DNA from 2 places in the Paraburkholderia sp. A1RI-2L genome. Region 1 is predicted to be linked to the other one. Evidence: riboswitches for the same ligand, from Rfam matches in the RefSeq annotation. Region 1 holds a riboswitch; the other holds the start of a gene.

Region 1 (14,784 bases):
CCACGAAGCCAATCGTCATGGTGAAGAACGTGAAGTTGCCGAGAAACCAGAACGGTCCCTGGCGCGATAGCCGGTCGGTGCGCTCGGTTTCCGGAATGAAATCGATCGAATGACCCTCGATCGCGCCATGCTCGCCGGCGGCGGCCGTTGGCGCTGCGATCGTTGCTGCGACTCTGTCGTGTGCTTCCATCGTGTGCCCCATGTCGTAATGGACGATGCTGCGTAAAGATAAGCCTGGGTAAGATGCGAGGGAGGCCCCGCCCTACGCGTCGTTCAGCGTGATCCAGACGGCTTTCGTCTCCATCAGCGAGTCGAGCTGCTCGGCGCCGAGGTCCTTGCCGAAGCCCGACGCCTTGAAGCCGCCGAACGGCATCGCCGGATCGATCATGCTGTGCGCGTTCACGTAGACGCTGCCCGCGCGCAGCTTCGGCACCAGCGCATGCGCGCGGTTCAGATCGCGCGAATAGATCGCGGCGGCGAGTCCATAGGGCGTGTCGTTGGCGAGCGCAATCGCCTCGTTCACATCGTCGAACGGCGCGCTCACGAGCACGGGGCCGAAAATTTCTTCCTTCACGATGCGCATGTCCGGTCGGCAATGCGCGAATATCGTGGGCTGAACGAAATAACCCGAGCCTTCCACGTTGCGCCCGCCATACACCAGTTCCGCTCCTTCGCGCCGGCCGGTTTCGATCCAGGACGTCACGCGGGCCTTTTGCTGCGCCGAAACCAGCGGGCTGATGAAGCAATCGCGATCGAGGCCCGGCGCAATCTTGAGCGTGCGCGTGTAGTCGATCAGCGCGGCGAGAAAGCGCTCGTGCACGCCGCGCTGCACGTAGAGGCGGCTGCCCGCGTCGCACACCTGCCCCGAGTTGAAGAACATGCCGTTGGCCACCGCGCGCGCGGCGGCCTCGATGTCCGCGTCGTCGAGCACGAGCACCGGGGACTTGCCGCCCAGCTCCAGCGTGACGCGCTTGACGCCGTCGACCGCCGCGCTGCCGACGTCGCGCCCCACCGCCGTGGAGCCGGTGAACGTCACTTTGTCGATGCCGGGATGGCGCGCCATTGCCGCGCCGATCACGGTGCCGCGCCCGGTCACCACGTTCACCACGCCATCGGGAATGCCGGCCTCCTGCACGAGTTGCGCGAAGCGCAAGGTCGAGAGCGAAGTCAGCTCCGCGGGCTTGATCACCGCCGTGCAGCCCACCGCGAGCGCCGCGGCCAGCTTCCACGCCAGGGTTTGCAGCGGGAAATTCCACGGCACGATGATGCCGACCACGCCCACCGGCTCCTTGCGCGTATAGGCCAGATAGTGGCCGGGCAGCGAAGGCTCGACGGTGCGGCCGTGCAGCTTGGAAGCCCAGCCCGCGAAATAGCGCCAGGTGTCGATGGTGCCCTGGATGTCCACGTCGCGCGCATTCGCGACCGACTTGCCGACGTCGATGGACTCGATCTCGGCGAGCTCGTCGGCGTGGGCCTCGATGAGATCGGCGAGGCGGTGCAGCAGGCGCTCGCGTTCGAGCGGCTTCAGACGCCGCCAGGCGCCGCCGTCGAACTGCGCGCGCGCCGCAGCGACCGCGCGATCGAGGTCGCCGGTCGTGGCGAGCGGAATCTGCGTGATGACGCCTTCGGTGGAGGGCTCGACCACGTCGAGCATCTCGCCCGCGCCGCCCGCCACGAACGCCCCGCCGATCAGCATGCGCTGCGGCTGCTCGAGAAAGCGCCGCGTCTCCTCGCGCACGCCGAACTGCTCCAGATAGTTTCGTACGATGGATTCCAAGGTTGTCTCCTGATCTCGCGCGCCGTCGCGCCGTCGTGCCGTCGTGCCCTCGCTGCGCGCGTGTTGACGTTGGGTGCCGCTATCCGCAGGGAGGCCTCAGCGCGGCCGCTGGCTGCGCGCGTGAAAAATGAAGCCGATGGAATTCAGCAGCAGCTGCGCCGCGAGAATCGGCGTGACGCCCGCCGGATCGTATGCCGGGGCCACCTCGACGAGGTCCATGCCCACGACGTTGCCGTGACTGCGGCGGGCCAGCCCCTGGATGATTTCGAGCACCTCGTAGTAGGTGAAGCCGCCATGGCTCGGCGTGCCCGTGCCCGGCGCGATGGACGGATCGAAGCCGTCGATGTCGATCGTGATGTAGTAGGCGCGGCCCTCGGGAATGCGTTCGAGCACGCCTTGCGTGCCGAGCCGGCGCACGTCGCGCACGGACAGAATGTCCGAGCCCGCTGCGCGCGCCGCATCGTAGTCGCTGCGGTTCGACGAAGAAACGTTGCGGATACCGAGTTGCGTCATGCCGCTGATATGCTGCATTTCCGAGGCGCGCCGCAGCGGATTGCCGTGCCCGTAGCGCACGCCATGGCGCTCGTCGACGAAATCCAGATGCGCGTCGAAGTGCACGATGTGAATGGGACCGCGGCCCTCGAACGCCTGAATCACGGGTGCGTGAATCGAATGATCGCCGCCCAGCGTGATGGGCATCGCGCCGTTCGCGAGGATCTTGCGCACGGCGCTTTCGATGTTGGCGTTGCTCGCCGCCATGTCGGTGTGGACAATGTCGGCGTCGCCTACGTCCACCATGCGGACTTGATCGCGCGTCAGATAGAGCGCGTCGTCTTCGTGGTCGTATGCGCCCGCATGGCCGAACGAGAACAGCGTGGATGCCTCGCGGATGCTGCGCGGCCCGAAGCGCGCGCCCGAGCGCCATTGCGTGCCCATGTCGTTGGGGGCGCCAAGAATTGCCACATCGGCGTCGATGCGGTCCCAGTCGAGGCAGACCGGCGATTTCGCGAAAGTGCAATGTCCCACGAACGGCAAGTCCAGCCGCCCGCTTTCGTACGTATTGCCCGGCATGAGTGTCTCCGTGTGTGATCCGCTGGCTGATCCAGTCAGTAATCGGTGAACGACCCGGTTTCTGCCGGGCCGCCGCTTTGAGACACTATGTGCGCATTATTTTTGACCAAAAATCCCGGGTATCAGATGTTCATATCGGAATATCCGAAGCAAGCGATTATGGAGAACGCGGGCAATGATGCAACTGCGGGACGTCGATCTCAAACTGCTCAGGGTTTTCATGCATGTCGTTCGCTGCGGCGGCTTCTCCGCGGCCCAGGCGACCCTGAACGTGAGCCAGTCGACCATCAGCGAGCAGATGACCACGCTGGAAACGCGCCTCGGTCTCAAGCTGTGCGAGCGCGGCCGCGGCGGCTTCCGCCTGACCGAGCACGGACTTGCCACCTATGAGGCGGCCCAGCGACTGCAGGTGGCCGTCGAGGCGTTCTGCATGGACACGGACGCGCTCAAGCAACATATCGCCGGCAGGCTCTATCTGGGCATCATCGACAACACGGTGACGGACCTCGCCTCGCCGCTGCCGCGGGCCTTGCAGAAGTTCGTCTCGCGGGGCGACGACGTGCATGTCGACGTCTACGTCGGCACGCCGGCGGAACTCGAAGAGCGCGTGCTCGACGGCCGGCTCCATGTCGCGATCGGCCACTTCCCGATTCACGTGCCGGGGCTCGCCTACACCGAGCTCTATCTCGAGCCCGATGGGCTCTATTGCGGCAAGGGCAATCCGCTCTTTGCCGGGGCACGGGAAAACGGCATTCAGATCGAAGCCATTGCCACGAGCCGCATCGCCGCGCGCGGCTACCTGCAGCAGCACGACCTGAAGATGCTGAGTGCGAGCAAGGCCGCGGCGACCGTCGACAACGTCGAGGCGCAGGCGATCCTGATTCTCTCGGGCGCGTATATAGGATTCCTTCCAAATCACTACGCGGCGCGCTGGGTCGAGCGCGACGAGATGCGGCGCATTGGCCCGGAGCAGTTCGGCATGCAGTCGCCCTTTTGCGCGGCGACGCGCCGGGCCTCTGCCGTACCTTCTATTTTGCAGGCCTTCATGGTGGACCTGCACGAAGTCTGGGTGCATGAACACGCGGACCAGCACGCGGACGAAAAGCCGCCCGCGCGCCGCAAATAGCCGCGCCGCCCGCGTGCTTGCGCGGGCGGCCATGAGGTGCTGCGGTCAAGTCAAGCGACGATGCCGCGACGCTCAGGCGGTCGCCAAGCGAACGTCCTGGGCACTGCCCGCCATGCCCTCGATCAGCGCGGCGACGTTCTCCGCCGTTGCCGCCGACAACGTCCAGCCGAGGTGCCCGTGCCCGGTGTTGTAGAACACGCCCGGCATGCGTCCCCGGCCGACCTTCGGCAGCATGCTCGGCAACATGGGCCGCAGTCCGGCCCACGGGATCACGCGCGAGGTGCTGACCTGCGGGAACAGGCGCCGCGTCCACTCGACGAGCGGCGCGACGCGGTCGGCGCGAATGTCCCGGTTAAGGCCGTTGATCTCGGCCGTGCCGGCCACGCGGAAGCGCTCGGCGCCCAGCCGGCTTGTGACGATCTTGGCGCTCTCGTCGAGCAGGCTGACCCATGGCGCCGCGCGCTGGCTCGTCTCGTCGTCGAGGCATACGGTGATCGAATAGCCCTTCACCGGATACACGTTCACGCGGTCGCCCAGCATCGACGCGAATGCGCGGCTGTTGACGCCCGCGCAAACGACGATGCGCTCGAACCTCGCGTCGTGAGCGGCGCCCTGCTGCGTCGCCGATACCGTAAAGACACCGTCCGAATCGCGCCGGATCGCCGTGATCTGCGTGTCGTGGCGAAACTCCACGCCGTGCCGCACGCACGCTTGCGTCAGGCCGCGCGTGAACTTGTGGATGTCGCCGGTCGAATCGGAGGGCGTGAAGAAGCCGCCGTAAAACGCGCCCTCCAGCGTGGGCTCGATCTGGCGGATCTCGGCTGCGGTCACCGGCCTGCGGTCGAGACCGCCTTCGGTCAAGATGGCGTTGACCTTCGATGAAGCGTCGAAGCTCTTGCGGTCCCGGAAGATGTGCAGGATGCCGCGCTGTTCCAGGTCGAATTCGATCCCCTCCTTGCGCGCGGTCTCGAACAGGTGTTCGCGGGCCGCGATGGCAAGGCGCACGGTTTCGAGCGTGTTTGCCCGATAGTTCGGAATCTGCCGCAGGAACTCGGCCATCCACGAATATTTGTGCCAGCCCGGCAGCGGGTTTACAAGCAGCGGCGCGTCGCGCGTGAGCATCCAGCGCAGGCCTTTGATAACGGTGGCGGCGCTGTTCCAGACTTCGGCGTTGCATGCGGAGAGTTGGCCGCCGTTCGCGAACGAAGTCTCCATCGCGCTATAGCGATGGCGTTCGAGCACGGTAACGCGAAAACCGCGCTTGGCGAGGGCGTAAGCGGTCGTGACGCCGGTAATCCCGGCGCCAATAATGGCGATTCGTGACATGACATGGTCCAGATTAGATTGAGCACTTGTCGTTTCCGACACCTGTGCCCCATCTGTCCATGTACCTGAGAGTTTCTTTCCGCGCCGGCGCTGGACGCGCCGGCGCGGAAATCTCCTTCGGTGGGCGCGTTCGCGCCGCTCTCCAGATGTTCTTGCTGCAGGGTCCTTGTGCCTGAGAGTTTCCGGGGCGGTTGCTCCGTCGGCGCCGTCAGGTGCTTTCGCAGTGACGGTCTCTCCCGCTGCAGCGTGTCGAACAGCGCAACGATAGCGGGCCGTTATTGCGCTTGCAAGCGATTTTCGCTGGCACGCTGCTCATGGGCCGTTGACCGCCGCGCTCGGGGAGCGCATGCATCAATGCGCGAGAATGCCCATCGCCGTCTTCTTCAACTCCAGAAAATGCGGCTCGAACGCGACCTCCGGCGTGCGCGGGCGGTCCAGCTCGATGGGCACGTCGAGCGCCACCCGCCCAGGACGCGCCGAAAGCACCACGAGCCGCGTGCCGAGAAAGATCGCTTCGTCGATGTCATGGGTGATGAACACGATCGTGCAATGAAGCTTCTCCCATAGCTCGGTCAAGAACGTCTGCATGGAATGGCGCGTCTGCGCATCAAGTGCGCCGAAGGGCTCGTCCATCAGCAGCACCTTCGGCTTCATGACGAGCGCCCGCGCGATCGCCACGCGCTGCTGCATGCCGCCCGACAACTCGTAGGGCTTATGTTTGGCGAACGATTCCAGGCCGATGATGCGCAGGATCTCCGCGGAATCCTTGCGCCGTTGCTCTTTGGGAACCCCGTGCAGCGAAGGACCGAACTCGATGTTTTCTTCCACGCTGAGCCACGGAAACAAGCCGGCCTGCTGGAACACCACGACACGGTCGGCGCCGGGCTGTTCCTTGACCTCGCCATCGATATAGATGTTGCCCCGCGAGGGCGACGTCAGACCGGCGAGCAGGTGCAGCAAGGTCGTCTTTCCGCAGCCGGAAGAGCCGAGCACGGTGATGAATTCGCCGCCCCGGAACTGCAGATTGATGTTTTCCAGTGCCGTGGTGGCGCCGAAAGTCTTGTACAGGGAATCGATGACGATGTTCAAGTTCGTCTCCTGTTCGACGGTCAGACCGTCAATGGATCAATGCGCGAATGAGTCAATGCGCCAACGCTTTCGAATACTGCGGCGCGACGTTCGCGTCGAAGTTCGCCGGCACGGACGGGATACGCCCGATCTGGTTGAGCACCTTGGCGGTATTCACCAGCGTCTGGTACGTCGCGGAGGTTTTGACGCCGGCGTCGAGGCCCATCACCTTGGGCGTGGTCTGGTCGGCGCCGGAAAAGAGCTCGTAACCGGCGAGCTCGCTCGTCGCAACCGGCACGGTCACGCCGGTGGCCTTCGCCATCTCGGCGATCGCCTGGTCGCGATTCTTCATCGTCACCTGATAGCCCGCGTCGAGCGCCTTGACGAAGCCGGTCACCAGGTCCGGATGCGCTTTCGCCCATTCCGCGTTGGCGATGCACACGTTGTAGCTGGAAGCTTCGCGCGGCAGGTCGCCGTCGGTCTTGATGGCCTTGCCGCCGGCTGCGCGCAGCGCGCTGAAGACCGGATCCCAGACGATCGCCGCGTCGATCGCGCCGGTCACCCACGAGGTGCGCATCTGCGGCGGCGCCATGTTGACCTGCGTGACCGATTCATACGGCACGTGCGCTTGCGCCAGGAAGGTCGCCAGTTCGAAGGAAGCCTGCGAGCCGGCCACGATCGCGATCTTCTTGCCTTTGAGCCCTGCCACGTCGTGGACGCCGCTATCGGGCTTGACCACGATGCCGGCCGCATTGGTATAGCGCTCCTGGTTGTACACGATGGCCATCGGCAAGCCCTGGGCGATGGCGGTGACGAGCGGCGGCACGCCAAGCCCGCACATGAACGTGAGGCTGTTCGACGCCAGCGCGCTCATGGCTGCCGGGCCCGAGCTGAAGAGCTTGTACTCGACATTGGCGTTCATATGCTTTTCGAACAGATGCTCGGCCATCGACACCATGTACGGATCGGCGCCGTTGTCCTCGTAGCCGATGATGACTTCGGGCTTGCCCTGCGAGTAAGCCGCGCCGGGCACCAGGCAGCTGCTGGCAAGCAGGGCCGCGCTCACGCCAAAGATCCATTGCATCTTTTTCATTTTTCGTCTCCTCGGATGACCCGATCAGTTATGTCCGCGCCAGGGAACGACTATGTTTTCGATCTTGCGAATCGCCAGCTCCATGGCATACCCGATCAACCCGATGATCACGATGCCGACGATCACGATGGCAACCTGCAAGGCTTGTCCTGCGAACTGCACGAGCCAACCCAGCCCGCTGCTCGCCGCGATCAGTTCCGCGGCCACGAGACAGGTCCACGCCACGCCGATGCCCACACGCATCGAGGTGAAGATTTCCGGCATGGCCGAGGGCAGCACGACCTTGCGGAAGATTTGCGCGTTGGTCGCGCCGAGCGTGCGCGCCACCGAGATGCGCAGCGCCGGCGTGCTTTTCACGCCCGACATGGTGCCGATGATGATGACCGGAATGGTGCCGACCAGAATGAGAATGGCCTTGGGCAATTCGCCGATGCCGAACCACACCACCAGCAGCGGGATATAGGCAAGCGGCGGAACCGGCCGAATGAACTGCAGCAGCGGGTCGATGATGTCGAATACGATCTTGTTTCGCGACATCAGCAGGCCAACGGGAACGCCGATCACAATCGCGCCGACAAAACCCACAACGATGCGCAAGCAACTAACCAGGATGTCGCTGATGAGCGACTGTCCGCCGTAGCCGTTATGGATGATGTCGACGAAGGCTTGCCACACCGCCACCGGCGAAGGGAGCGCAAAGGACGGAAAAATGCCTGCTTTCGATACCGCCTGCCAAAGCACGACGCAGATCGCGAGAACGGCGGTCGTCAGCCACCAGGAATTGAACTTGCCGTGGCCGCGGCGTATCTTGATCACCGGCTCGATTGGCGAGTCGACGGGATGCTTCATCATTTTCGTCAGTCTGGGTAAGGCTTTCACCGCCGTCTCCTCAAGTTGAAATGCAATGAGCTCGCCGCGGAACGCTTTTTTGTTTCACCACGCTTGTTGTTAGCGTCTCGCCCGTTGAACCAAGGATTCTCAATCAATAAAACGGCGGGTAGTACCACGCGGGAAGATCCGATGGAGCCAGTGCCAGATGAGCCCGGCACCATGGATTCCTTCGATGATTCGGACGGCGTGCGCAAACCGCGCGCCCGCTCGCCGTTCTGCGCTCGCGCTGCGTCGCAGCAGCGGCAAGCGCTCGCCCGCACCCGTGAGGGTTCTCCCGAAGGCCGGTGAGGCAGGTTCATCGCGAACCGTCGCTCCGAAATTCACCTAATCGACTCGGGAGGCCCCTATTGAATATTGTGGGCCGATAATGGCCGAATGTCAGGTCGATTTATCGGCTTTGCAAACCGGCGATCGAACTTTCGGACTTTCACCGCCCTCTCACCGCCCTCACCCATCACAGGAGCAAGCATGCCGACCCGCACCCCGTCCGCCCTTTGGGCCCAGCAGTTCCGACGGTCACCGGAGTCGAAAACAAGTCTGCAGCACCAGATTCGCGAGATGCTGGTGGCCTCCATCCTCGACGGACAACTGCCGCCCGACGCCGCGCTGCCGTCGAGCCGCGAACTGGCCGAGCAGCTTGGCGTCGCCCGCAACACCGTCGTGCTCGCCTATCAGATGCTCGTCGAGGAAGGCTATCTGGTCTCGCGCGAGCGCAGCGGCCACTTCGTCAACCCCGCCATGCTGGAAGGCCTGCACGGCGTGACGGTGCAAAAGCAGGCGCAGCAGCGCGTGCAGCAGCGGGAGCAGCAGCGCGCGGATCAAGCCGTCGCGGCCGAGCCGCATGGCGCGGCGTCGCCCTTCGCCCCGGTCTGGAAATCGCGCATCCAGCGCCCGCCCTCGGCCCAGCGCAACATCGTCAAACCCGCCAATTGGCAGAACTATGCATATCCGTTCATTTACGGGCAGTTCGATCAATCGCTGTTTCCCACCAACGACTGGCGCGAGTGCTGCCTGAAGGCGCTATCGATCATGGAGATCCGCAACTGGGCGCCCGACCTGATCGAACGCGACGACGAGTCGTTGATCCAGCAGATCCGCACCCGTGTGCTGCCGCGGCGCGGCGTGTTCGCGATGCCCGACGAAATCATCATTACGAATGGCTGCCAGCAGGCGCTCTACCTCGTCGCCGATTTGCTGTTCGGGAAAAACACGACGGTCGGCTTCGAGAATCCGGGATATCCCGATGCCCGCAACATCTTCGTGAACCGCAAGGCGAATCTGCTCGAACTGCCGATAGACGGCGAAGGGATCGATCCGGTGCGCCTCGCCGACTCGCTCGCGCGCTGCGATTACGTGTTCGTGACGCCGAGCCACCAGTGCCCGACCACGGCCACCATGCCCATCGAGCGCCGCCGCGCGCTGCTCGAGCTCGCCCAGCAGCACGACTTCGTCATCATCGAAGACGACTACGAGAGCGAGAACACCTTCTCCGGCACGCCGCATCCGGCCTTGAAGAGCCTCGACACGGCGGATCGCGTGATCTACGTCGGCAGCCTTTCGAAGACCTTCGCGCCCGGCCTGCGTCTGGGCTACGTGGTCGGCCCGCCCGAGCTCGTGCGCGAGCTGCGCGCGCTGCGCCGCCTGATGGTGCGTCACCCGGTGGCCTATATCCAGCGCGCGTTCGCGACCTTCCTCGCGCTCGGGCATCACGACGCGCTGCTGCGCCGGCTCGCCCATGCCTACAAGGAGCGGGCGCGCGCGCTGATGGCGGCGCTCGATACGCATTTACCCGAGGTGCGCTACGTGCCGGTCGGCGGCGGCGCGTCGTGCTGGGTGCAAGGCCCGCCCTGGCTCGACTCCGCGCGCCTCGCCGACGATGCGCGCGAGGCCGGCATCCTGATCGAGCCCGGCGGCGTGTTCTTCGCCGACGACGCCGAACACAGCCCCTGGTTCCGCATGGGCTTCTCCGCCATCGAGCTCGACAAGATCGAACCCGGTGTGCGCGCGCTCGCGCAAGTCGTGCGTCTGCAGCGTCCCGCCTGAGCGTCCCCGCCGCGGCCCTGAGCGGCCCGCATGCTGGCCCAGGCGAAAGATTCGCACTGGTGCTACCGCACTCGATGAGCAAACCTTAACGTGTCGATATACGGTGCCACGCACGACTTCTCGTGCACGGCGCCGGCTTCCAACTGGAGACACGTATGGCAGATACGCTCAGCGCCCAATCCACCGTCACGGCCGACACGCTCGCCGCCTTTTCCGATGCCTTCAACCGTCATGACGCCAATGCGCTGATGGAATTCATGACCGAAGACTGCGTATTCGACGCGGCTGGCGGCCCCGAAGTCTACGGCACCCGCTTCGTTGGACGCGAAGCGGTGCGCGCCGCCTTCGAAGCCGTCTTTCGCACCTTTCCCGACGCCCACTGGGGCGCGGGACGCCACTACGTCGCGGGCGATCGCGGCGTGTCCGAATGGGTGTTCACGGGCACGCACGCTGAAGGCTGGCGCATCGAAGCCGAAGGCTGCGATCTGTTCGAGTTCCGCGACGGACGCATTGCCGTGAAGCGCGCGTTCCGCAAGGAACGCCCGAAGCTGCAGGCGTAAGTCCACGCAGTGGCACCCGGCGTTTTGAAACGAAACGTTCCATTCCATTTCAGATTCACCCATCGAGTTCGGATTCCCTTGACCCTCATGGGACGCCGAATAGCATTGAAAGCACGGCATTGCCGTCACACGACAACCGGAGACAGTTGATGAGCGAAAAGACCTCGACCCAGGCGGCCAGCGGCCCGCAGGACATGACCCCGTCCGAAGCCTTTGTTGAAACCATGGCGGCCAACGGCGTGACCGACATGTTCGGCATCATGGGCTCCGCGTTCATGGACGCGATGGACATCTTCGCGCCCGCCGGCATCCGCCTCATTCCCGTCGTTCACGAGCAAGGCGCGGCTCACATGGCCGACGGCTACTCGCGCGTGTCGGGCCGTCACGGCGTCGTGATCGGCCAGAACGGCCCCGGCATCAGCAATTGCGTGACTGCTATCGCGGCGGCGTACTGGGCCCATAGCCCGGTCGTGATGATCACGCCCGAGGCGGGCACGATGGGCATCGGCCTTGGCGGCTTTCAGGAAGCGAATCAGCTGCCGATGTTCCAGGAGTTCACGAAGTACCAGGGCCACGTGACCCACCCCGCGCGCATGGCCGAATACACCGCGCGCTGCTTCGACCGCGCCATGTCCGAAATGGGCCCGACCCAGCTGAACATTCCGCGCGACTACTTCTACGGCAAGATCAAGGCCGAGATTCCGCAGCCGCGCCGCCTCGACCGCGGCCCCGGCGGCGCCGAAAGCCTGAACGAAGCGGCCGATCTGATCGCCAGCGCGAAATTCCCGGTCATCATCTCGGGCGGCGGCGTCGTGATGGGCGATGCGATCGAGGAGTGCAAGGCGCTCGCCGAACGCTTGGGCGCGCCGGTCGTGAACAGCTACCTGCACAACGACTCGTTCCCGGCGAACCATCCGCTCTGGTGCGGCCCGCTCGGCTACCAGGGATCGAAGGCCGCGATGAAGCTGATCTCGCGCGCCGATGTGGTGATCGCGCTGGGCTCGCGTCTTGGACCGTTCGGCACGCTTCCGCAACATGGTATGGACTACTGGCCAAAAGACGCGAAGATCATCCAGATCGACGCCGATCACAAGATGCTCGGCCTCGTGAAGAAGATTTCGGTGGGCATTTGCGGCGACGCCAAGGCGGCTGCGCAGGCGCTCACCGAGCGTCTCGCGAACCGTACCCTCGTGAGCGACGCCACGCGCGGCGAACGCGCCGACCAGATCGCCGGCGAAAAGGCCGCGTGGGAAAAAGAGCTCGATTCGTGGACCCACGAGCGCGACGCCTACAGCCTCGACATGATCGAAGAGCAGAAGCACGAGCGCACGCCCACCGGCGGCGAGTATCTGCACCCGCGCCAGGTGCTGCGCGAGCTGGAAAAGGCCATGCCCGAGGACGTCATGGTGTCTACCGACATCGGCAACATCAACTCGGTGGCCAACAGCTACCTGCGCTTCAACAAGCCGCGCAGCTTCTTCGCGGCGATGAGCTGGGGTAATTGCGGCTATGCGTTCCCGACCATCATCGGCGCGAAGGTTGCCGCGCCCCACCGCCCCGCGGTCTCGTATGCGGGCGACGGCGCATGGGGCATGAGCCTGATGGAAACGCTCACCTGCGTGCGCCACAACATTCCGGTGACGGCTGTGGTGTTCCATAACCGCCAGTGGGGCGCGGAAAAGAAGAACCAGGTCGACTTCTACGACCGCCGCTTCGTGGCGGGCGAGCTCGAAAGCCCGAGCTTCGCCGGCATCGCGAAGGCGATGGGCGCGGAAGGCATCGTGGTGGACAAGCTGGAGGACGTGGGCCCGGCGCTCAAGCGCGCGATCGATCTGCAGATGAATCACGGCAAGACGACCATCGTCGAGATCATGTGCACGCGCGAGCTCGGCGATCCGTTCCGCCGCGACGCGCTCTCGAAGCCCGTGCGCCTGCTCGACAAGTACAAGGACTTCGTCTAAGCGGCAAAGTAGCGGCCCGCGCGCGCCCACCCGGCGCGCGCGGGTTTTTCGCATATGGACGTTGCGTTATTTATCTGAATCCCATGAAACCATGAAAGCCCTGAACCGCATCGTCGAAAGCGCCCGCCAGGCGCCCATGCGCATCGTGCTTTGCGAGGCCGAGGACGCGCGTGTGCTCGCCGCCGCGGCCCGGGCGAGCCAGGAAGGCATCGCGCGCATCATGCTCGTCGGCCAGCCGGACGCCATCCGCGCCGCCGCCGCGCGCGAGTCCATCGACCTTGGCGAGATCGCGCTGATCGACCCGCAAACCAGCGCCTGGCGCACCGCGTTCGCCGACGAGCTCGTCGCGTTGCGCGGCGCCAAGGGCATGACGCCCGCGCTCGCATGGGAAGAGGCCGCCAAGCCCCTCGCCTTCGCCAATCTGATGGTGCGTCTCGGCCACGCGGATGGCTCGGTGGCCGGCGCCGTCCACACGAGCGCCGACGTGGTGCGCTCGGCCATCCAGCTGATCGGTGTCGAGCCTTCGTTCAAGCTCGTATCGAGCTTCTTCCTGATGATGCTGTGCGAGCCGTTTCACCGCTATAAAGGCGCGCTGATCTTCTCCGACTGCGCGCTCGTGGTGGACCCCGACGCGGCGCAGCTCGCCGAAATCGCGATGGCCGCCGCGGACAGCGCGCGCAGCCTGCTGATGGAGGAGCCGCGCGTCGCGATGCTGTCGTTCTCGACGAGCGGCAGCGCCCACCACGCGAGCGTGGACAAGGTAATCGAGGCGACCCGCCGCGTGCACGAGCAGCGCCCAACGCTGTGCGTGGACGGCGACGTGCAGCTCGACGCGGCGCTCGTGGCGGAGATCGCCGAGCGCAAGATCGAGCATTCGCAGTGCGGCGGTCACGCGAACGTGCTGGTGTTCCCGAATCTCGACGCGGGCAATATCGGCTACAAGCTCGCGGAGCGGCTGGGCGGCGCGAAGGCCATCGGCCCGCTGATGCAGGGTCTCAACCGGCCCGCCAACGACCTTTCGCGCGGCTGCTCGCCCGAAGACATTTATTACGTGATCGCCACCACGGCGGTCCAGGCACAAGCGGCCCAGGCGGCCCGCCCGCGCGCCGCCGCTCACTCGCAGGAACCTCACGCAGCATGACGCATGAGAAGGTTTTGGTGCTGATCGCCGTGATCGGCGCCGCCAGTTATTTTCAGACAATTACCGGCTTCGGCCTGGGCATGATCGTGATGGGCGCCACCAGCGGCTTCAGCCTCGCGCCCATCGCCAGCATCGCCACCCTGATGAGTCTCGTCACGCTTGCCAACAGCGCGGCCGCGCTGCCCGGCAAGCTCCACCATATCGACTGGCGCGCCGTGGGCGCGGCGACGCTCGGCGTGCTGCCCTCGGTCGTGGTGGGTGTGCTGCTGCTCGATTATCTGAGCACGGCGGCTTCGGGCGTGCTGCAATTGCTGCTCGGCGCGGTCGTGCTGTATGGCGGCCTGAGCGCCGCGTTGCGGCCCGCGCCGCTCGCGCGGCGTTCAGGAGACCGCAGCTTTTTCGTGAGCGGCGTATGCGGCGGTCTGTTGAGCGGCATGTTCGGCGTCTCGGGGCCGCCGCTCATCTTCCAGTTTTATCGCCAGCCGCTCAAGCTGATCGAGATTCGCTGCGCGCTGATCGTGATTTTCACGGTGACGTCGCTCACGCGCGTGCTGTTCAGCGCCTGGGAAGGCGCGCTGCCCGTCTCGATCTGCATCGAGGCCGCGCTGGCCGCGCCGGTCGTCATGCTGATGACGGTCGCGGCGCGCCACTACCCGCCTCCGCTCTCCACCATCGCAATGCGCAGGCTCGCGTTCAGCGTGCTGATGGTGATTGGCGCATCGCTCGT
Region 2 (14,784 bases), on a different contig from region 1:
CACGAGCCCCGACGATTACAGCGATTACGAGATCAGCCGGGCCATCGTCTACATGGCGAACCACGGCGGTGCGAACTTCCAGGATCCGCCGCAGCCTGCGCCGGCTGCGGCAGCCGCAAGCGCTGCGCCGGCCTCAGACGCCAATGCAGCAGCCGACGCGCAAGCCGCAGCCGCAAAAGCGGCAATCGCCGCGATCGGGCAGACCGCATCCGCACCGGCCGCAGGCGGTGCGGGCCAGAGCGCCGACGCCTCGCAGGCGGGCAAGGCCCTCTATCAGCAGGTCTGCCAGGCGTGCCACGCGGCTGGCGTGCTCGGCGCGCCGAAGTTCGGCAACAAGGACGACTGGGCGCCGCGCCTGAAAGATCCGATGGACAAGATCTACAACTACGCGCTGCACGGCAAGGGCCAGATGCCGCCCAAGGGCGGTTCGAGCGCCTCCGACGCCGACGTGAAGGCCGCCGTCGACTATATGGTGAGCGCGGCAAAGTAAGCGCGTCGTCGCCTGAATCCGCCGCAACGGCGGCACGCGGCGCAAGCCGCATGGCGCACAACGACAAAGGGCTGCGTCGCATGCGATGCAGCCCTTTTCATTTCACGCCCGCAGCCGAAGAAGCCCGCGACCTCAGCCCTTCTGCAGCAACGCCTTCAGGCTCGCGAGCCGGTCCTTCGGCGACATCGGCGCTTCTTCCGCGGTGGGCGGCGGCGCGTCGTCGAGTCCCATCTCGGGGATGAAGCGCGACGCCTCGCACACCACGGTCTCGCGCGCCCGCTTGCGCTTCTTGCACCAGTTCAGATGCAGGCTGCGCTGCGCGCGCGTGATCGCCACGTACATGAGCCGGCGCTCTTCCTCGATGCGCGCGTCGTCGATCACGTCGTCCTCGGAGCCGCCACGGTGCGGCATGATCCCCTCTTCCACGCCCACCAGGAACACATGCGGATACTCGAGCCCCTTCGACGCGTGCACGGTCGACAGGCGCACCGCGTCCGGGTCTTCCTCCTTGCCTTCGAGCATCGACATCAGCGCCACGGTCTGGATCAGGCTCATCAGGTTCTTGCCGGTGTCGGCCAGACCGTCAGTGTTGTCATAACCGGTGGCTTCGCTGTCCTCGCCGATCTGCTGTTCGGGTTTCGTGCCCTTGCGCTTGAGCCATTCGAGGAATTCGAGCACGTTCTGCCACTTCGACTGCGCCTGGCGCTCGTCGAACGCGTCGTAGAGATACGCTTCGTAGTGGATCGCGTCCATGAGGTCGTCGAGCACGACCGTCGCCGGATCTTTATGCGCGCGCTCGGCGAGGCGTTGCATGAAGTCGCAGAACACGCGCATCGGCTCGACCTGGCGCGCCGAAAGCCGCGCTTCGATGCCGCCCATGTAGACGGCCTCGAACAACGAAACCTTCGCCTGCCCCGCGAACGAGCCGAGCGCTTCGAGCGTGGTGTTGCCCACGCCGCGGCGCGGCGTGGTGATCGCGCGAATGAACGCGGGATCGTCGTCGTGGTTGGCAATCAGGCGCAGGTACGCACAGATGTCCTTAATCTCCGCCTTGTCGAAAAACGACTGCCCGCCCGAGAGCACGTAGGGAATGCGCTCGCGGCGCAGCACCTGTTCGAAGATGCGCGCCTGGAAGTTGCCGCGATAAAGAATCGCGTAGTCGCGGAACTGCGCGCGGCGCTCGAACTTGTGCGCGGAGAGGCGGAACACCACCGATTCGGCTTCGTGCTCTTCGTCGTTGCAGGGCGTGACCGTGATGGTGTCGCCCATGCCGTGCTCGGACCAGAGCTTCTTTTCGAACAGCTTAGGGTTGTTCGCAATGACGTTGTTCGCCGCCGTGAGAATGCGCACCGTCGAGCGGTAGTTCTGCTCGAGCTTGACCACGTGCAGCTTCGGATAGTCCTTGCCGAGCTGCGCGAGATTTTCGATCGTCGCGCCGCGCCAGCCGTAGATCGCCTGATCGTCGTCGCCCACCGCCGTGAACGCGGCGCGCGGACCCGCCAGCAGCTTGAGCAACTCGTACTGGCAGGTGTTGGTATCCTGGTACTCGTCGATCAGCAGATAGCGCAGCTTGTTTTGCCAGCGCTCGCGCACCGGCTCGTTGCTGGCGAAGAGTTCAGTGGGCAGGCGGATCAGGTCGTCGAAATCGACGGCCTGGTAGGCGTGCAGCGTCGCCACGTAGTTGCGGTAGACAATCGCGGCCTGGTGCTCGTCTTCGTTCGACGCGGTGGCGAGCGCCTCCTCGGGCATCACGAGGCCGTTCTTCCACAGCGAGATGATCGACTGGATCTTGCGGATGAAGCCTTTATCCGTCGAGCCCACCTGCTCCTGAATCATGGAGAAGCAGTCGTCGGAGTCCATGATGGAGAACTGGGGCTTCAGGCCCAGGTGCTCGGCTTCCTGGCGCAGGATCTGCACGCCCAGCGAGTGGAACGTGCAAACCGTCAACTGGTTGGTCGGCACCTTGCGGCCTTCCTTGCCGGGCGTGGTGAGCGTCTTGCCTTCGAGCAGCTTGCCCACGCGCTCGCGCATTTCGGCGGCGGCCTTGTTGGTGAAGGTGACGGCCGCGATATGGCGCGGCTCGAAGCCTTTCGCTTCGATCAGATGCGCGATTTTCTGCGTGATCACACGCGTCTTGCCGCTGCCCGCGCCGGCGAGCACGAGACAGGGACCGTCGAGATAGCGCACCGCTTCGCTTTGGGCGGGATTCAGGCCTGCGGACATCGTTGCTGGATTGGAAAAACAGGTGGTACGGCCAGGAGGCGTGCGTTTCGTGGCGCTGCGGCTTCGGGCCCCAAGGGCTTTAAAGCGCGGCGGCCGGCACGGCATGGCGCGAGGCGCGCTCAACAGCGCTGCGGCCTCTCACGCGAGAGGTGCGATGTTAACACGAGGCGGCTTCACATCGATGCGGCCCCGAGGCCGTTCACGCGTCGCCCCTGCTACGCGTGCCACAATGACGGGCTCCCGCCACCCCCGGCGACGGCTCGCGCCGCGCCGCTTCATTGCTGGAAAGAGGACGCGCTTCATGACTGCCCCCCTGCAAATCGGCCTGATGGGCTACGGCTTCGCCGGCCAGACCTTCCACGCTCCCGTGATCGCCCATAGCGGCGCCGCCACGCTTGCCGTCATCGCGACGAGCCAGGCCGAGCGCGCGCAGGCCGACTACCCGGACGCCGCGATCGTCCCGGACTTAGACGCCCTGCTCTCGCTCGACGCCATCGAATGCGTAGTGATCGCCACGCCCAACGACACGCACTACGAGCTCGCGCGCCGCACGCTGGAGCGCGGCAAGCATGTGCTCGTCGACAAGCCGGTCACGCTCAGCGCTGAAGAGGCGCGCACGCTCGCGGCCATCGCGAAGCAGCGTGGCCTCGTGTTCGCGCCGTTCCACAACCGCCGCTGGGACGGCGACTTCCTCACCGTGCGCGAGCTGCTCGCGAACGGCGCGCTGGGGCGCGTCACGCACTTCGAGTCGCATTTCGACCGCTTCCGCCCGCAGGTGCGCCAGCGCTGGCGCGAGGACGCCACGCGCGGCGGCGGCCTGCTCTACGACCTCGGGCCGCATCTGATCGACCAGGCGCTCGCGCTGTTCGGTGCGCCCGAGGCAGTCACGGCGTTCGTCCACACGCGCCGCGACAATGCCAGCGCGCCCGACTACGCGCATCTCGTGCTGCGCTACCCCGGCCATGACGCCGTGCTCCACGCGAGCGCGCTGGCCGCGTTCGCGCCGCGCTTCGTGATTCATGGCACGCGCGGCAGCTACCTGAAGAACGGGCTCGATACGCAGGAAGATCAATTGAAGGCGGGGCTGCGTCCGGGCCAGCCCGGTTTCGGCGAAGGCAACGAAGCGGGCCGCCTGCACACACTCGCCGACGATGGCACGGAAGCCGAGCGCACCGTGCCCAACGCCGCCGGCAATTACGCCGATCTCTATCGCGCGTTCGCCGCCGCGATCCGCGATGGCGAGCCATTCCCGGTGAGCCCGCAGGATGCCATTGACGTGATGAGCATCATCGAGATCGCCACGCAAAGCGCAGCCGAAGGCCGCACGATTGCGTTCACGCGTGCGGCTTGAGCCGCCCGCCTCGCAGCTTGCATTTCACCGACGCGGCTGAAAGGTCTGAACAAATCGTTACAAGTGCGCGCCGCACCCGGGTCATCGGGCGGCGCGCGCGGCACGTTTGCGGACGTACGACGCAAAAAAATGCAGCAACGACGACGAGAAGCTGCAAACAAGGAGAGTCTCAATGACCCGTTTGAACCGTGCCATCCGCTACGCCGCCGCCGGCGCGCTCATCTCGACGCTCGCTGCGTGCGTGGTCAACCAGCCCGCCCCGCGCCCCACCGTGGTGGTGGCCCCGAATCCCGGCCCGAGCCCGCATGATATGGCCGTGGAGCGCCTGCATCAGATCGACGGACGCCTCGACAATCTGGCCCGCCGCATCGATATGCGCGTGAATCAGGGCTACTATCCGCCGCCCCAGGGCGCTGCGCTCCATCACCGCCTCGACACGATCCGCGGCGAAGCGCACGACATGGCCAGCCAGCACGGCGGCGGCATCTCCGCCGACGAGCAACACGTTCTGAACCAGGAGCTGGATACGGCGGCGCGCGCGATCGGAGAGTAACCCGGCACCTCAGGCGACGCGCTGTGCAGCCAGCCGCGCGCCGCCTGCCCCGATTTTTTCCGCATTGACACACCGCCCAAGCGTCGCGCACAATCGCTGCGCGCGCCGGGAGAGCGCGCCGTTTGTCGCACCCTGCCATCGAGCGGGTGCAATGCGCGGCGCCGCCGAAGGGGCAACCCACAAACTCTCAGGCAAAAGGACCGTGCGCGCCGGACCTTCGAATCGCCCGCTCGCCTTCCAGCGCAGCGCGTGAATTTCGAATCCGCAACTCTGGAGAGCGGCAGTAGAACGGCGGCGGAGGATCGTAACTCCTGGCGTTCAGGCTGCCCACCGAAGGGGCGCGCGCCATCGAGCACCATCAAGCACGGCGCAATCTCTCAGGTATCGAGGACAGAGGGGCCATGCAAGAACCGACCCCAGGCATTGGGCCTGTGGCGTTTCCTGCATGGCCTTTTTCGTTTTCGCGCGATTTTTCGTGACCGCCTGAGGCCCCATGACCGAACTCAAACGCACCCCGCTGAACGACTCGCATCGCGCGCTCAATGCCCGCATGGTCGACTTCGGCGGCTGGGACATGCCCGTCAACTACGGCTCGCAGATCGACGAGCATCGCGCCGTGCGCACCGATGCCGGCATGTTCGACGTCTCGCACATGTGCGTCGTCGACTTCTCGGGCGCGAAGACGCGCGAGTTCTTCGCCCGCGCGCTCGCCAACAACGTGGCCAAGCTCGTCACGCCGGGCAAGGCGCTCTACTCGTGCATGCTGAACCCCGAAGGCGGCGTGATCGACGACCTGATCGTCTATTACTTTGCTGAAGATTCGTTCCGCACCGTGGTCAACGCGGGCACCGCCGAAAAAGACATCGCCTGGTTCGAGAAGCTCAACGCCGAAGGCGGCTTCGGCCTCACCATCACGCCGCGCCGCGATCTCGCGATCGTCGCCGTGCAGGGCCCGAACGCACGCGAAAAGGTCTGGCAAGTCGCGCCCGCCTCGCGCAGCGCCACCGAACTGCTCAAGCCCTTCAACGCCGCGAAGATCGAAGCCTCGCCGTTCGGCGAATTGATGATCGCTCGCACCGGCTACACCGGTGAGGACGGCTTCGAAGTCGTGCTGCCCGCCGCCGCCGTGGGTGAGTTCTGGGACGCCCTGCAGCGCCAGGGCGTGAAGCCCTGCGGCCTCGGCGCGCGCGACACGCTGCGCCTCGAAGCGGGCATGAATCTCTACGGCCAGGACATGGACGACACCGTCTCGCCGCTCGACGCGGGCCTTGCCTGGACCGTCGACATGAAGGAGCCGCGCGACTTCGTCGGCCGCCCCGTGCTCGAAGCCAACGGCTCGCGCATGGCCTTCGTCGGCCTGATCCTGCAAAAGGAAAACGGCAAGGCCGGCGGCGTGCTGCGCGCGCACCAGAAAGTCGTCACGCCGCAGGGCGAAGGTGAAATCACGAGCGGCACCTTCTCGCCGACGATGCAGGAATCGATCGCCTTCGCGCGCGTGCCTCAGGGCGTGCAGCCGGGCGACGTCGTGCAGGTGTTGATCCGCGATAAGGCCCTGCCCGCAAGCGTGGTAAAACTGCCCTTCGTGCGCAACGGCAAGGTGCTCGCCGCTTGAGCCAAGGCGATCCGCGAGGATCCGCGCCACGCACGCCCCCCCTCTTTCAAGCCATAACGAACCACGCACTGGAGCAACCATGAGCATCCCGGCCGATCTGAAATACACCGAATCGCACGAATGGATCCGCACCGAAGCCGACGGCACGCTGACCGTCGGCATCACCGATCACGCGCAGGAAGCCCTCGGCGACATCGTCTTCCTCGAACTGCCTGATGCGGGCCGCGCCGTCACCGCCGGCGACGCGGTTGCCGTGATCGAGTCGGTCAAGGCCGCCTCGGACATCTACGCACCGGTCGCGGGCGAGATCATCGAATCGAACTCGGCGCTGGTCGACACCCCGGACCAGGTGAACGGCGCCCCGTACGAGTCGTGGCTCTTCAAGATCAAGCCGGCCGCCGACGCCAAGCTCGACGCGCTGATCGACGCTGCTGTGTACGAAAAGGCCATCGGCGCCTGATCGGCCATTCAGCAGGCAACCCTGTCTTAACCGTAACGGCGCGGACGGCGCGCACTTCAACCCGCGCCGCCCGTGCCGGTAGTAAAACCCGGAACCCCCATGAAGCTCGAACACCCGGATCGTCTGATGAACTCCCCGCTCTCGCTTGCTGCGCTCGAAGCGCATGACGCTTTCGCCGCCCGCCACATCGGCCCCGATTCGGCCGACCAGCAGGCGATGCTCGACGCGCTCGGCTTCGCCTCGCGCGCCGCGCTGATCGATGCGGTGATTCCGGCGAAGATCCGCCGCAACGAGACGCTGCCGCTCGGGCCGTTCTCGCAGCCGCGCTCGGAAGCCGAAGCGCTTGCCGCGCTGCGCGCGCTCGCGGACAAGAACCAGGTGTTCCGCTCCTATATCGGGCAGGGCTACTACGACACGCACACGCCGGCCGTGATCCTGCGCAACGTGCTCGAAAACCCGGCCTGGTACACGGCCTACACGCCGTACCAGCCGGAAATCTCGCAGGGCCGCCTCGAAGCCCTGCTGAACTTCCAGCAAATGATCGTCGACTTGACGGGCCTCGCGATCTCGAACGCGTCGCTGCTCGACGAGGCCACCGCCGCCGCCGAAGCGATGACGCTCGTGCAGCGCGTGGGCAAGTCGAAGTCGAACGTGTTCTTCGTCGCCGACGACGTGCTGCCGCAAACCATCGAAGTGGTGAAGACGCGTGCGAAGCCGATCGGCGTCGAGGTGAAGGTCGGTCCCGCCGCCGAGGCGGCGCAAGCAGGCGCGTTCGGCGTGCTGCTCCAGTATCCTGGCGTGAACGGCGATGTGCGCGACTACCGCGAACTCGCCGCCGCCGTCCACGCAGCCGGCGGCTCGGTCATCGCCGCCGCCGACCTGCTCGCGCTCACCGTGCTCGCGCCGCCGGGCGAATGGGGCGCCGATGTGGCCGTGGGCAACTCGCAGCGCTTTGGCGTGCCGATGGGCTTCGGCGGCCCGCACGCGGCCTATCTCGCGGTGAAGGACGAATTCAAGCGCCAGATGCCGGGCCGTCTCGTCGGCGTGACCGTCGACGCCCAGGGCAACCCGGCGCTGCGCCTCGCGCTGCAAACGCGCGAGCAACACATTCGCCGTGAAAAGGCCACTTCGAACGTCTGCACGGCGCAGGCCCTGCTCGCGATCATGGCGAGCATGTACGCGGTCTATCACGGCCCGCAGGGCCTCAAACGCATCGCGCAGCGCGTGAACCGCGTCGCGGCCATTCTGGCGGCGGGTGCCAAGCAACTGGGCTACACGCTCGTGAACGAATCGTTCTTCGACACGCTCACGTTCGAAGCAGGCGCGCGCACCCAGGCGCTGCACGACGCGGCGCTCGCGCGCGGCATGAACCTGCGCCGCGTGAGCGAGACGCGCGTGGGCATTTCCGTCGACGAAACCACCACGCGCGGCGATCTGGCCGATCTGCTCGCCGTGTTCGCGCAAGCCGCGTTCGCAAACGAAGCGCCCTCGGTCGATGCGCTCGACGCACAACTCGTGGCGCAGGAAGCGGCCACGTTCCCGGCCGCGCTCGTGCGCGAGAGCGCGTACCTCACGCATCCGATCTTCAACTGCCATCATTCGGAAACGGAAATGCTGCGCTATCTGCGCAGCCTCGCCGATAAGGACCTCGCGCTCGACCGCTCGATGATCCCGCTCGGCTCGTGCACGATGAAGCTCAACGCCACTTCGGAGATGCTGCCGGTCACGTGGCCCGAGTTCGGCCGCATCCACCCGTTTGCGCCCACCGAGCAGACCGTCGGCTATCGCGAGATGGTCGATCAGCTCGAGCAGATGCTGGTGGCGGCCACGGGCTACGCCGCCGTCTCGCTGCAGCCGAACGCGGGCTCGCAGGGCGAGTACGCGGGCCTGCTCATCATCCACGCGTACCACGCCTCGCGCGGCGAAGGCCATCGCAACGTCTGCCTGATTCCCGCTTCGGCGCACGGCACCAATCCGGCTTCGGCGCAGATGGCCGGCATGCAGGTCGTGGTGGTCGCGTGCGACGCCCAGGGCAACATCGATCTCGCCGACCTCAAGGCCAAGGCCGAACAGCACGCTGCGAAGCTCGGGGCGATCATGATCACGTATCCGTCGACGCACGGCGTGTTCGAAGGCAACGTGCGCGAAGTCTGCGAGATCGTGCACGCGCACGGCGGCCAGGTCTACGTGGACGGCGCGAACATGAACGCGATGGTGGGCCTCGCGGCCCCCGGCCAGTTCGGCGGCGACGTCTCGCACCTGAACCTGCACAAGACCTTCTGCATTCCGCACGGCGGCGGCGGACCCGGCGTCGGTCCGGTGGCGGTGGGCGCTCACCTCGCGCAATTCCTGCCGAACCAGCTTTCCTCGGGCTACAAGCGCTCGACCGACCAGGGCAACGGCATCGGCGCGGTGAGCGCGGCGCCCTACGGCTCGGCCTCGATCCTGCCGATCTCGTGGATGTACATCGCGATGATGGGCGCGACCAACCTCACCGCCGCAACGGAAATGGCAATCCTCAACGCGAACTACGTCGCGAAGAAGCTCGCGCCGCACTATCCGGTGCTCTACAGCGGCCCGGGCGGCCTGGTCGCGCACGAGTGCATTCTCGATCTGCGCCCCATCAAGGATTCGAGCGGCATCACCGTGGACGACGTCGCCAAGCGCCTGATGGACTACGGCTTCCACGCGCCCACCATGAGCTTCCCGGTGCCGGGCACGCTGATGGTCGAGCCGACCGAGTCGGAGTCGAAGGAAGAGCTCGACCGCTTCATCGACGCCATGGTTGCAATCCGTGAGGAAATCCGCGCCGTGGAAGAGGGCCGCGCGGACAAGGAAGACAACCCGCTGCGTCACGCGCCGCATACGGCAGCGGTCGTGGTCGCCAACGAGTGGCAGCACGGCTACTCGCGCGAGCAGGCAGCCTATCCGGTGGCGTCGCTCGTCGGGCGCAAGTACTGGCCGCCGGTTGGCCGCGCCGACAACGTCTACGGCGACCGCAACCTGTTCTGCTCGTGCGTGCCGATCGGCAAATATGCGAGCGAAAACGCCGGCCAGGGCGAATAAAACGCGCCTGATCGCCCAGTCAATGCAACACCAGCAGCCGCCGCACGCTCCGCGAGGAGCCGCGGCGGTTTTTGCTCGCCGCACATTTGCCCCCGCAAACTCGCGCCAAACCGTTAACATCACACACCTGTCAGCCTTGAACCAGGGAGTCGCGCATGGCGCGGAAGGTGGGAACGGCCTTGACCGGGCATGCCCCGGCGGCAACACAAGCCACGCGGGCCACGAAGGGTGCATCGGGCCAACACGCGCGGACATTCGTCACGGCCTGGCTGTTCGGCATGGGACTTGCTGGTCCGGGCGCGGCGAATCTCGCCCATGCGGCCATGAACTTCTGCGCGGCGCCCGCGCTGCAGACGAGCGAGCGCACCAACGCCGATCCGGGCGTGAAAGCGCTCGTGGCCGAGGTGCAGGCGCACGTGAACGACGTGCCGCATCCGCTGGCACGGCTGCACACGGAAGGCACACTCCCGCACGAGGGCATCTACGATCAGAGCGTGGAGGCCGAGAAGGAACTCGACCTGATGCGCAACGCGGCGCTCGCCTGGCGCGCCACGAGCGACGACCGCTACCTGAAACTCGTCGACCGCTTTCTGTTCGCGTGGGTCACGACCTATCAGCCGAGCTTCAACCCCATCGACGAAACGCACTTCGACGGGCTGATTCTCGCCTACGACATGACCGCGAGCGCGCTGCCCGTGAAAACGCGCAACGCCACCATGGTGTTCCTGAACAAGTTCGTGAACGGCTACATCAAGCAGGTGGACGAGCAGCCGCGCCCGCTCACGGGCACGTTCGCGAACAACTGGCAAAGCCACCGGGTCAAACTGATAGCGATGGCGGCGTTCACGCTCGACAACCGCAAGCTGATTGCGGCGGCGCAGCGGCTGTTCATCGAACAGATTGGCAACAACGTCGCGCCCGACGGCGCGACGCTCGATTTCACGGAGCGCGATGCGCTGCACTACGTGACCTACGACCTGGAGCCGCTGGTGGCCGCCGCGCTCGCCGCGCGCCGGCACAACCGCAACTGGCTGCCCGAGCGTGGAACCAACGGCGCGACGCTCGCGGGCGCGCTGAACTGGCTCACGCCCTATGCGATGGGCGAGAAGACCCACGAGGAATTCGTACGTTCGAGCGTGCCGTTCGACGCCAGGCGCCGCGAAGCCGGGTTGCCCGGTTACACCGGCGCATGGGATCCGAAGAACGCCGCCGAGCTATATCACCTGGCCGCCCGACTGGACGGCCGCTATACGCCAATCGCGCTACGTCTCGCGCCCACGCCGCCGGCGTGGCTGGCCGTCTGTCTGCCGTTGCCGGCGCGCTGACAAGCGCGCCGTGGTCGCGGTGGGTGCGGCGGGCAGCGAGACCAGGCGTGCGCGGCACTCATTGAAACCGACTAGACGAAGCAGGAGCAGTACCCATGGCAGTAAGCGTTTTCGATCTCTTCAAAATCGGCATCGGGCCGTCGAGTTCGCACACCGTAGGGCCGATGCGCGCGGCGCTGATGTTCGCGGAAGGACTCGAGCGCGATGGACTGCTCGCGTCCACCGCCTCCGTGAAGGTCGAGCTGTACGGCTCGCTCGGCGCGACCGGCAAGGGCCACGGCACCGACCGCGGCGTGATGCTCGGCCTGATGGGCGACGCGCCCGACACCGTCAACCCCGATACCATCTCCGAGCGCCTCGAAACCGTGCGCGTCTCGCGCCAGCTCGCGCTGCTCGGCAGCCACGTCGTCCCGTTCGTGCAGAAGGAGCACATCGCTTTTTATCGCCAGGCGCTGCCCGAGCATCCGAACGGCATGAAGCTGCGCGCGCTCGACGCGAGCGGCGCGACGCTGCGCGAGAGCACCTATCTCTCCGTGGGCGGCGGCTTCGTGGTCACCGCGGGCGCGGCCAACACCAAAGTGCTGGCCGCCGCGCAGCAACTGCCGCATCCGTTCGGCACGGGCGCCGAAATGCTCGCGATGTGCCAATCGACGGGCAAGAGCATCGCGCAGCTGATGCTCGACAACGAGCGCGTCTGGCATAGCGACGCGGAAATCCGCTCGGGCCTGCTGCGCATCTGGGACGTGATGCAATCGTGCGTGTCGCGCGGCTGCGGCATCAACAACCCCGACGCCGACGGCACGCTGCCCGGCCCGTTCCAGGTGAAGCGGCGCGCCGCGCAGCTCTACAAGGCGCTCACCGGCAACCCCGAGCGCGCGCTGCAAGACCCGCTCTCGATGATCGACTGGATCAACCTCTACGCGATCGCCGTGAACGAGGAAAACGCCGCCGGCGGACGCGTCGTGACCGCGCCCACCAATGGCGCGGCAGGCATCATTCCCGCCGTGCTCCACTACTACGTGCGCTTCACGCCCGGCGCCAACGAGCAAGGCGTGATCGACTTCCTGCTCACGGCCGCGGCCATCGGGATTCTGTACAAGCTCAACGCGTCGATCTCGGGCGCGGAAGTCGGCTGCCAGGGCGAAGTGGGCGTGGCCTGCTCGATGGCCGCGGGCGCGCTGGCCGCTGTGCTCGGCGGCACGCCGAAGCAGGTGGAGAACGCCGCCGAAATCGGCATGGAGCACAACCTCGGCCTCACCTGCGACCCGGTGGGCGGCATGGTGCAGATTCCCTGCATCGAGCGCAACGCGATGGCCTCGGTGAAAGCCGTGAACGCCGCGCGCATGGCGCTGCGCGGCGACGGCGCGCACTACGTCTCGCTCGACTCCGTCATCAAGACGATGCGCGAGACCGGCGCCGACATGAAGACGAAGTACAAGGAAACGTCGCGCGGCGGGCTCGCGGTGAACATCGTCGAGTGCTGATGCGCGGGCTTCCGGCGCAATTCAAACTTGATTCGGACGTATTCACATCACGAACGAAGGAGACTTGATCATCATGCAGATGCAGCAGCCGGACGATTCAGCCCGCGTTTCCGATTCCGCGACCGTCACCGGGGCGCGCCTCGTCGTGGACGCGCTCGTCGCCAACGGTGTCGAGCGCGTGTTCTGCGTGCCCGGCGAGAGCTACCTCGCCGTGCTCGATGCACTCGCCGACGAGACCGCGCGCATCGACACCCTCGTGTGCCGCCACGAAGCGGCGGCGGCCAACATGGCGGAAGCGGTCGGCAAGCTCACCGGCAAGCCCGGCATCGCGCTCGTCACGCGCGGCCCCGGCGCGACGCATGCGGCGATCGGCGTCCACACGGCCTTTCAGGACTCCTCGCCGATGATCCTGCTGATCGGCCAGGTCGCGCGCGATCAGATGGACCGCGAGGCGTTTCAGGAGATCGACTACCGGCGCATGTTCGGGCAAATGGCGAAGTGGGTCGCGCAGATCGACGACGCGCGCCGTGTGCCCGAGTATTTGAGCCACGCGTTCCATGTCGCGACATCGGGGCGCCCCGGCCCGGTCGTGCTCGCGCTGCCCGAGGACATGCTGAGCGGCGCGATTCCCGCAGCGCAAGCCCAGCACATCGCGCCTGCCGCGCAACGCGTGCAGGCGTCGCCGTCGGCTGCACAGATCGAACGGCTACGCACGCTGCTCGCCGCGGCGAAGAAGCCGTTGGTGATCGCGGGCGGCCATGGCTGGACGCGCGATGCGTGCGCGGACCTGCAGCGCTTCATCGAGCGATGGCAGTTGCCGGTGGGACTTGCGTTCCGCTTCCAGGACACGCTCAGCAACGATCACCCGAACTATGCGGGCGACGTGGGGCTCGGCATCAATCCGGCGCTGGCCGCGCGCATCCGCGAGGCCGATGTGCTGCTCGCGCTCGGCCCGCGCCTTGGCGAAGCCACCACCGGCGGCTACGCGCTCCTCGACATTCCGAAGACTAAGCAGACGCTCATCCACGTGCATCAGGGCGCGGAGGAGCTGGGCCGCGTCTATGCCGCCGATCTGCCGATCGTCTCGGGTTTGGTCGAGATGGCGGCGCAACTCGCGGCGCTAGAAGCGCCCGCCGCACCCGCGTGGGCGGGCTCCGCCCACGCCGCGCACGAAGCGTATCTCGCATGGCGCGCGCCGCGCCCCATGCCCGGCGATGTGCAACTGGGCGAAGTCATGCAACAGCTTCGCGCGCGCCTGCCCGACGACGCCATCGTCACGAACGGCGCGGGCAATTACGCGACCTGGCTGCATCGGCACTTTGCGTACCGCGATTTTCGCTCGCAGCTTGCACCCACCAGCGGCGCGATGGGCTACGGCGTGCCTGCCGCGATCGCGGCGAAGTCGCTTTACCCCGAGCGCGCCGTGGTCGCGCTCGCCGGCGACGGCTGCTTCATGATGTCCGCACCCGAACTGGCGACGGCCATGCAATACGGCCTCGCGGTCGTGTTCATCGTCGTGAACAACGGACATTACGGCACGATTCGCATGCATCAGGAGCGCAACTACCCGAACCGCGTGCACGGCACGCAGCTCACGAACCCCGACTTTGCAGCATTTGCGCAATCGTTCGGCGCGCACGGCGAAATCGTCACGACGACAGCGCAATTCGCGCCGGCGCTGGAACGCGCGCTCGAGGCAGGCAGGCCGGCGCTGATCGAGATTCGCGTGACGAAGGAGGCCAGCACGCCTGCTGCGTCGCTCGAGCAGATTCGCGAGCAGGGAAGGAAAGCGCGCGGAGAATGAATCGCTTGGATTCCTGAATAAACTCACCTTTAAAAGATGAGCGCATAAAAAAGCCCCGCAGGCTTCAACCCTGCGGGGCTTCTTACATCAACTTGCGGATCAACCGCGAGCGCAGCGCTTACTTGCCGCCCACGCTCTGCAGCGTCGTCCACTTGCCGTCGACAACCTTGTACAGCGTGATGCCGCCATTCTTCAGGTCGCCCTTCGTGTCGTACGCGAGTTCCTTCGTCGTCACGGCCGGCATGTTGGTCTTCGCGAGGAACGGCAGGTACTTGGCCGGGTCCGTCGAGTTCGCGGCCTTCATGGCTGCGAACATCGCCATTGCGCCGTCGTAGGCGTACGGCGAGTAGGTCTGGACGTCTTCGCCAAAGCGCTTCTTGTACTTCGCGACATAGTCCTTGCCGCCCGGCATTTCT

Evidence for each region. Region 1 has a riboswitch for glycine ahead of PWP93_RS22805 (D-amino acid dehydrogenase). Riboswitches for the same ligand answer to the same signal wherever they lie in the genome.
Region 2: linked by a shared signal. The riboswitch ahead of gcvT (glycine cleavage system aminomethyltransferase GcvT) and the one ahead of PWP93_RS22805 (D-amino acid dehydrogenase) in region 1 are both predicted to bind glycine.

Annotation. Positions count from the first base shown of each region.
Region 1 covers NZ_JARBTA010000002.1:1,741,970-1,756,753, forward strand. The annotation lists gene PWP93_RS22785 (purine-cytosine permease family protein) at 1-190, opposite strand, end outside; gene PWP93_RS22790 (aldehyde dehydrogenase family protein) at 263-1,777, opposite strand; gene speB (agmatinase) at 1,874-2,848, opposite strand; gene PWP93_RS22800 (LysR family transcriptional regulator) at 3,024-3,974, shown strand; gene PWP93_RS22805 (D-amino acid dehydrogenase) at 4,047-5,300, opposite strand; glycine riboswitch at 5,451-5,550, opposite strand; gene PWP93_RS22810 (ABC transporter ATP-binding protein) at 5,652-6,389, opposite strand; gene PWP93_RS22815 (ABC transporter substrate-binding protein) at 6,442-7,461, opposite strand; gene PWP93_RS22820 (ABC transporter permease) at 7,486-8,340, opposite strand; gene PWP93_RS22825 (PLP-dependent aminotransferase family protein) at 8,821-10,395, shown strand; gene PWP93_RS22830 (nuclear transport factor 2 family protein) at 10,551-10,955, shown strand; gene xsc (sulfoacetaldehyde acetyltransferase) at 11,105-12,916, shown strand; gene pta (phosphate acetyltransferase) at 13,008-14,057, shown strand; gene PWP93_RS22845 (sulfite exporter TauE/SafE family protein) at 14,054-14,784, shown strand, end outside.
Region 2 covers NZ_JARBTA010000001.1:2,854,875-2,869,658, reverse strand. The annotation lists gene PWP93_RS13115 (c-type cytochrome) at 1-490, shown strand, start outside; gene PWP93_RS13110 (UvrD-helicase domain-containing protein) at 623-2,713, opposite strand; gene PWP93_RS13105 (oxidoreductase) at 3,015-4,064, shown strand; gene PWP93_RS13100 (hypothetical protein) at 4,246-4,617, shown strand; glycine riboswitch at 4,714-4,829, shown strand; glycine riboswitch at 4,878-5,021, shown strand; gene gcvT (glycine cleavage system aminomethyltransferase GcvT) at 5,111-6,229, shown strand; gene gcvH (glycine cleavage system protein GcvH) at 6,309-6,689, shown strand; gene gcvP (aminomethyl-transferring glycine dehydrogenase) at 6,789-9,755, shown strand; gene PWP93_RS13080 (alginate lyase family protein) at 10,034-11,080, shown strand; gene PWP93_RS13075 (L-serine ammonia-lyase) at 11,176-12,564, shown strand; gene PWP93_RS13070 (thiamine pyrophosphate-binding protein) at 12,644-14,368, shown strand; gene PWP93_RS13065 (branched-chain amino acid ABC transporter substrate-binding protein) at 14,487-14,784, opposite strand, start outside.